2 linked regions of the Desulfobacula toluolica Tol2 genome follow. The protein of the gene in region 1 interacts with the protein of each later gene in a pairwise test. Links are inferred from orthologs where the notes say so. Each region holds a gene or a part of one and is shown in the gene's direction. Other genes may lie near its edges.

Region 1 (4,713 bases):
CGCCTTCAGTAGAAACCCAGGGTCTGGCATTTTTAAGGCAGTTGAAGCTCAGGACATTAAAACCCGGAATCAAGGAAGCAACAGGAGTTTTACCCAATGATGTGGCAGGTTATCTGTTGAACAAAAAAAGAGCTGAACTCACTGAAATTGAATCGAAAAAATCTGTTTTCATTACGATTGAGGGTGATCCAAATATGGTTTCGGGGGAAAACAAAATCATTATCATTCCCCATAACAATTGAAGACCTTTCTTGACATAAAGGGTTCTATTGTGTATCTGAAACAATTTCAATCTTAAGAAGGAAGCTGGATCCATGAGCCTGCAAAAGAATGGAAAAAGAAGCGGATTAATAACTATTGCCGTAATTTTATGCGGGGTGTTTTTTTTGACCGCCCTGTATTTTACCAAACTTCAGGAAAAGGATTTACCAGCATCAAAAGGTAAAATTGTAATGTCACAAAAACAGGGAATCAACAAAAAGGACATTACGGGCAATAAAAACAAAGCCGTTAAAGGTGACATTATCATTATGCCGACCCTTGATTATAATAATCTTCAAAAGGACAAAACCTTAAAGCAACTCATGGTATCACGCAAAGAGGGCCTGGGCATTAAAAAAAGCCTTGATATGATTGTCAATTCTGATGAAAGCTTCAAAATTGGTGACGTTCAAATCTCTATGAGAGATATTTTAGAAAATGCCTTTATAAAAGACGGAGAAGTTTTTGAAGAAAAAATTTATGACTCCGGAGCTATTTTGCCTCAAAAGATAAAACCCTATGGAATTTATGTGGTTCAACCCGGCGATAACATATGGAATATTCATTTTAATATTTTAAAAGAATTTTACGGCCATCACGGTATACATGTTACACCCAGAGCCGATGAACCCATTGATCAAGGGAAAAGCTCAGGGGTTGGAAAAATTTTAAAATTTTCCGAAACACTTGTAATCATATATAATCTTATTGAAAAAAAAGTGGATTCAAATATTGATATTATTGAACCGCTAAGCAAGATTGTCGTTTACAATGTGGATGAAGTTTTCTCACTTCTTCAGGAAATTAACTATCATAATATAGACAGAATCCAGTTTGACGGAAAAACAATCTGGATTCCTGCAAAAAAAATATAAATTTATATATTTTATTTATTCTAAGGAGGATTTATTTTGATTAGTACAGCATATGCAATGGGACAGGCAGGCGGGCAAGCGGGTGGACAGGCAGGTGGAATAGCAGGCTTTTTACCCATTATTATTTTATTTGCAATTTTTTATTTTCTTTTGATTCGGCCACAGCAGAAAAAAGCCAAAGAACATAAGGAAATGATATCCAATTTAAAAAAAGGCATTCGGATTGTAACATCCGGCGGCATCTATGGAACTATCCAAAGCTTGGATGATACAACCATTGGTCTTGAAATCGCTGAAAAGGTAAAAATTAAAATTTCCCGTGGAAATGTTGCAGCGGTAATTTCTGATACAGATGCTGTCCGTAAAGATGATAAAAAGAAAAAATAATTCCATTAGGAGCAATTAGATTGAAACCATTTACCTTTAAAACTGTATTTATTCTATGTGTTGTTTTAGCGGCTGTTGTCTGTTTGCTTCCCACATTCCTTGATTGCTGGCCCCATAAAAAAATCAATTTGGGGCTGGATCTTCAAGGAGGGATGCATCTTGTACTTGAAGTCCAGAATATCAAAGCAGTTGAAGCAGAGGTGGAAAGAACAATACAGGAGATTAAAAAAGAACTTAGAAGCGAGGGGGTGAAACACATTGGTGTTTCACGTCTGAACGACAATTCCATTCTTGCAAAATTTCAAGGGAGCGAAGACAAATCCAGCATTGAAAACGTTCTTTCAAAAAGTTTTGACAATCTGATCATCCAGAAACCTCAAAAGGAAAATAACAATATTTCCTATAAATTAGCCTTGCCGGAAAAAGATATTGAAAACATCAAAAAAATGGCAACAGAACAGGCTCTTGAAACCATCCGTAACAGGATAGATGAGTTTGGTGTAAGTGAGCCTGATATCCGGATACAGGGCGGGAACAGAATCCTTTTACAGCTGCCGGGCATTAAAGATCCGGAAAGGGCAAAAGGGCTGATCGGAAAAACAGCCCAATTAACATTCCAGCTGGTTGATGATGAAGCTGATGTTGATCTGGCCATCAATGGAACCCCTCCGGTTGGAGATGAAATACTGTATCAGCATAAAATCAATTCAAATTCCGGCACATCAACTAAAATTCCTTTTTTAATCAAAAAAAGAGTCCTTCTTGATGGAAGCCTCCTAACCAATGCCAGAGTTGAGTTTGATCAATTTCAACAACCCTTGGTAGGCATTGAGTTTAATCGAAAAGGAGCAAGGATTTTTGACCGGATAACCGGGGAAAATATCCACAAACGTCTTGCCATAGTTCTTGATAAATCAGTTTATTCAGCTCCGGTCATCCAGGACAGAATTGCCGGGGGCAAAGCCACAATAACAGGTAGTTTTACATTGAATGAGGCAAAAGATCTGGCCATTGCACTGAGAGCCGGTTCTTTGCCGGCACCTGTTAAAATTATTGAAGAACGAACCGTTGGTCCCACACTGGGTGCTGATTCCATCCGAATGGGTCTTATTTCAATGCTTGTGGGCGGACTTCTTGTGGTACTGTTCATGAGCATCTACTATAAGGGTGCAGGCTTGATTGCCGATCTGGCACTGATTATTAATATTGTTCTTATCGGTGGCGGCCTTGCCGCATTCCAGGCCACACTGACTCTGCCAGGAATAGCAGGCATAATTCTTACGATCGGCATGGCTGTTGATGCCAATGTGATTATTTTTGAAAGAATCAGAGAAGAGCTGCGATCCGGAAAAACCGCCCTGGCATCCGTTCATGCAGGGTTTGACAGAGCAACCCTGACGATTCTCGATGCCAACGTGACCACTTTTATTGCCGCCCTGGTTCTTTACCAGTTTGGTACAGGTCCGATCAAAGGTTTTGCCGTTACCCTTTGCCTTGGTATTATTGCAAGCCTTTTTACAGCGCTGGTTCTCTCAAAAAATATTTTTGATTTTATTCTTAAAAACAAACAGTCGTCAAAACTAAGCATATAAAGGGAATACATAATGCAAATTATCAAGTCTGATATCAATATAGACTTTATTGGTAAACATAAAATCGGATTTGTTTTATCAACCATCCTTATCCTCTTGAGCATCGGGTCTCTCATCATTAATAAAGGGCCTAACTATGGTGTCGATTTTGTTGGCGGAACCTTAATTCAACTAAAATTTTCAGAACAGGTTCCTGTTGGAAAAATACGATCAGCCCTATCCGATATAGGCTTTAACGATGCTTCGGTACAAAATTTCGGACAGCCCCAGGACCATGAATTTTTGGTTAGAACCAGCAACCTGGAAATGACCAGTAAAGGCTTGTCTCAATCCGTGATTGAAGCTGTCAAAGCATCCACAGGAGTTGCTCCTGAAATCCGAAGAGTGGAAATGGTCGGCCCCCAGGTCGGGCAGGATTTAAGGAAAAAAGCGCTGTTAGCCATTTTTTATTCCCTGCTGTTTATCACCATATATATTTCAGGCAGGTTTGAGCTAAAATGGATGTTATCGGGTGTAACAGCGGGTTCTCTTATGACTGCGGTATATTTTCTGTCCGTATTTAATGTAAGCATGGTTGTTCTGATCACGGCAGCCCTGGTTGTAACACTGGTATTGTTTTGGATGTTGCACCTCAAATATGCCATGGGTGCTATTGTTGCGCTTTTGCATGATGTATTGATCACCGTGGGAATCTTTTCGATGTTAAACCTGGATTTTTCATTACCGATTATTGCGGCACTCTTAACCATTATTGGATATTCATTAAATGATACCATTATTGTCTTTGACCGGATCAGGGAAAATGTAAAAGGAGCTAAAACAACTGAATCACTGCCTTTATTGTTTAATAGAAGCATCAATGAAACCCTTTCAAGGACGATTTTAACATCAGTAACAACACTGATCGTTCTTTTGGCCCTTTATTTTCTGGGTGGAGAAATTATTCATAATTTTGCATTTGCCATGATTATCGGTGTTCTTATCGGCACCTATTCTTCCATATTTGTGGCATCCCCCATTGTTCTTGCGACCAACAAAAGGTAGTGAAATGCCCTGTTTAAAAAAACGATTGTATAAACCTGTTTATTTTCTTATCCTGTCGTTTTTCTTTGTTTCCTGCGGTGCGATGCATTCTGTTAAAACGCCCGCAGGAAACGACAAAGAAGAGACTTTATGTCACACAAAGCTTGTGGAATTGGAATCTGAGCTTACCGGTATAAAGCAGGATCAGGCAACTTTAAAATATCAAATAGAAAAAAATAATACCATTATACAAACACTTCAGGATATCATCTCAACCCTGGAGACAAAAATTGCATTTCTTGAAAAAACCCCACAGCCTGCAGCCCCTATCCAGTATAAAATTGAGGCCCTCAAACCGGCTGATTTATACAAAAAAGCAAGAAATCTTTTGCTTGAAAACAATTTTTCAAAGGCTGCCGGCTTGTTCTCCGAATTTATTAAACATTATCCTCAAAACAGTCTGGCAGACAATTGTGTTTATTGGCTTGGTGAATGTCATTATTCTCTGAAAGATTATAAAAAGGCAATTGAGGTATTCAAAGACCTGGAAATAAAATATCCCAAATCGGAAAAAG
Region 2 (3,137 bases), 1.1 Mb from region 1 along the record:
TTCAGATGTGATTCGGATATCACTCATACGCCTATGTTTTATCAGATCGAAGGTCTTATGGTGGATAAAAATATTTCTTTTGGGGATTTAAAAGGGATTTTGACCACCTTTGTTCATCAATTTTTTGACAAAGAAACTTCCTTACGGTTCCGGCCCAGTTTTTTTCCATTTACCGAGCCCAGTGCAGAAGTTGATATCCGTTGTGTCATGTGCAAGGGAGAGGGCTGCCGAATCTGTTCAAAGACAGGGTGGCTTGAAGTATTAGGTTCCGGGATGGTTCATCCTGCAGTATTTGAAAACGTCGGGTATGATACGGACCAGTATACCGGGTTTGCTTTCGGCATTGGCATTGAGCGAATGGCCATGCTCAAATATGGTATTGATGATATCAGAAAATTTTATGAAAACGATATCCGTTTTCTGGGGCAGTTTTAATATGAAAGTCAGTTTAAGCTGGTTAAAAGAGTACGTTTGTGTTGAGCTTGAGCCTTCCCTGATCTCTGAAAAGCTTACCATGGCAGGCCTTGAGGTTGATTCAGTGGAAGATAGATATGAATACCTTGACCATATTGTTGTCGCTAAAGTCAATGAGGTTGAGAAACATCCGAATGCAGAAAAGCTGTCTGTCTGCCAGGTTGATGCCGGTGGTGACGAGCTGATTCAAGTTGTCTGTGGTGCCCCCAATGTAAGAGAGGGTATGTTTGTGCCGTGCGCGCTTCCAGGTGCCGTGCTTCCCGGAGATCTGAAAATAAAAAAAGGTAAGCTTAGAGGCGAAGTTTCCCAGGGAATGTTGTGCAGTGCAGCTGAATTGAGGCTTAATTCGGATACATCCGGGATTATGGATCTTGAGGGTGAATTTTTTGCAGGAACGCCTCTTGAAGAAGCCTTGAAATTGTCTGATACGGTTTTTGAAATTGATTTGACCCCCAATAGACCGGATTGTCTTGGTGTGATCGGTGTTGCCCGTGAAGTAGGGGCTTTTGTGGAACCAAGGCAAAAGGTGATGCTTCCAGATTATACATTGCCGGCAGATAGGGTTATTAACGAATCCATTCACGATTATGCAAAAGTCCGGATAATTGATTCGGATCTTTGTCCAAGATACTCAGCAGGTCTGTTGTTTGATGTTAAAATTGCACCTTCTCCTTTCTGGTTACAAGAAAGGCTCGAATCCATAGGTCTTGAGCCAATCAATAATGTTGTAGATATTACAAATTTTGTTATGATGGAGACTGGTCAGCCTCTTCACGCATTTGATTTTGATGAGGTCTCAAAAGGTGAGATCATTGTCAGACGAGCGGGCGATGATACTGATTTTGTTACTCTTGACAGCAAAAGTCATAAGCTTGAGCCTGATATGCTCATGATTTGTGACGGGCAAAGACCAGTTGCGCTTGCCGGGGTAATGGGAGGTGAAAATTCCGAGATTTCAGATTCCACAACCCGGGTGCTTGTGGAAAGTGCATATTTTAATCCTGTTTCCATAAGAAAAACTGCAAAGAAAACCGGTATTGCCACTGATGCATCTCATCGATTCGAGCGTGGAATTGATCCTGAGGGAACGGTTAACGCATTAAACAGGGCGGTTTCCCTGATGGCTAAAATTTGTGATGCTAAAATTGCTAAAGATATTATTGATGAGTATCCGCAAAATTTTGTTCCGCTGGAAATTGACTTGAATACGAACGCCTTGAATATTCGACTGGGAACGGATTTGAACGCAGGCGCCATTGGTGAGATTCTGGAGTCAGTGGGATTTGATATCGAAAAGATAGGAGATGCCCGGCTTAAAGTTGGGGTGCCTAGTTTCAGGGTGGATGTTACCCGGCCTGAAGATCTTTCCGAAGAAGTGGCAAGGTTATGGGGTTATAACAATATTGAGACCCGTTTTCCTCTGGTTCCGGCTAAAGGAAAACTGTTGGACCCAAAAGTCATTCTCCGGGAAAAGATCAGGCAGATAATAGTCGGATTTTCTTTTTTTGAAGCCATCAACTATAATTTTATCAATGAAAATTTTTGTGACAAGTTGAATCTGCCTGAAGGAGATCGAAGACGTCAGGTTGAAACAATTTTAAACCCGATTTCAGACCAGATGTCTGTTTTGAGAAGCTCCATGATTCCAGGGCTTTTTGAGACAATGAAAAAAAATATTTCTCAGCAGACAGTTACGTTAAAGATTTTTGAGATCGGCAAGGTTTTTTATGCCACACAAAAAGGATTATTGCCCGAAGAACAAGAAATGATAGCAGGCTTGATAACAGGCAACCGAACTGATCAAACCTGGCATTCAAAAAAAAGTGAAGTTGATTTTTTTGATTTAAAGGGTGTGGTTGAAGGGTTTCTTGATGCCCTTATGATCAAGGACAGGGTTTTTGAAAAACTTGAAGATAATACCTGTCCGTATTATAAAAAAGGGTATGCAGCTTTTGTCAAGTCAGGCGATAGTATTATTGGTACGCTTGGAAAGATTGATGAAAAGGTTTTAAAAAATTATGGGTTGAAGCAGGATGCATTTGTTTTTGATTTCAATTTAAGCACTATACAGGATCTTCTTCCTGAAGCTGTTATTGCTAAGCCGCTTCCTCGTTTTCCTTCACTTTCAAGGGATATTACAATTATTGTAGGCAGGGATGTGACTGTCGGAGAAATCCTGGAACAAATTGAGTTTATTGCTGAAAAACAATCTTTGATTGAAAAAGTATTTCTTTTTGACATCTTTGAAGGCAAGCCGCTATCCGAGGGTAAAAAATCATTATCGTTCAGGGTTGTTTATAGATCCTCGAGTAAAACCTTAAAAGAAAAAAATATTAAAAAGCTGCATACTGATATTTCAAAAACCCTTCTTGATCGGTTTGATGCAGACTTGCCGGATTAGTTTTAAAGAGGATAATAATAATTATTTTAAATTTTGATCGTTTGATTAAAAAGTATTATTGACAAAACCAATAGAGGTTGGTATATTAATCCGCTAATGCGGGTATAACTCAGCTGGTAGAGTGCAAGCTTCCCAAGCTTGATGTCGCGAGTTCGAGTCTCGTTGCCCGCTCCATCTTTATTGAGATTTAGGATGGCAGATTTGTTCCATGTATTGGAGTTAATGCCTAAGATGAGATAAGATATAACCTGATCCCTCTGGG

Evidence for each region. The genes of interacting proteins can lie anywhere in the genome.
Region 2: the proteins of secD (region 1) and pheT interact in binary tests that used the Escherichia coli proteins (3 or more experiments, as listed by UniProt). The link is inferred for Desulfobacula toluolica Tol2 from one-to-one orthologs.

What each region holds. Positions count from the first base shown.
Region 1 is NC_018645.1:1,692,850-1,697,562, reverse strand. What follows is about bases 848-3,829. They hold secD (protein translocase subunit SecD), read left to right. Parts: upstream 848-1,543; coding sequence 1,544-3,115; downstream 3,116-3,829. Other genes in these bases: secF (protein translocase subunit SecF), read left to right, coding at 3,128-3,829; yajC (preprotein translocase subunit YajC), read left to right, coding at 1,173-1,523; TOL2_RS07785 (hypothetical protein), read left to right, coding at 848-1,136. Also shown: TOL2_RS07790 (Rne/Rng family ribonuclease), read left to right, coding at 1-242; more of TOL2_RS07785, read left to right, coding at 315-847; more of secF, read left to right, coding at 3,830-4,159; tol-pal system protein YbgF, read left to right, coding at 4,164-4,713. UniProt on the Escherichia coli protein: Part of the Sec protein translocase complex. Interacts with the SecYEG preprotein conducting channel. SecDF uses the proton motive force (PMF) to complete protein translocation after the ATP-dependent function of SecA.
Region 2 is NC_018645.1:546,543-549,679, forward strand. It holds pheT (phenylalanine--tRNA ligase subunit beta), read left to right. Parts: upstream 1-400; coding sequence 401-2,875; downstream 2,876-3,137. Other genes in the region: pheS (phenylalanine--tRNA ligase subunit alpha), read left to right, coding at 1-435.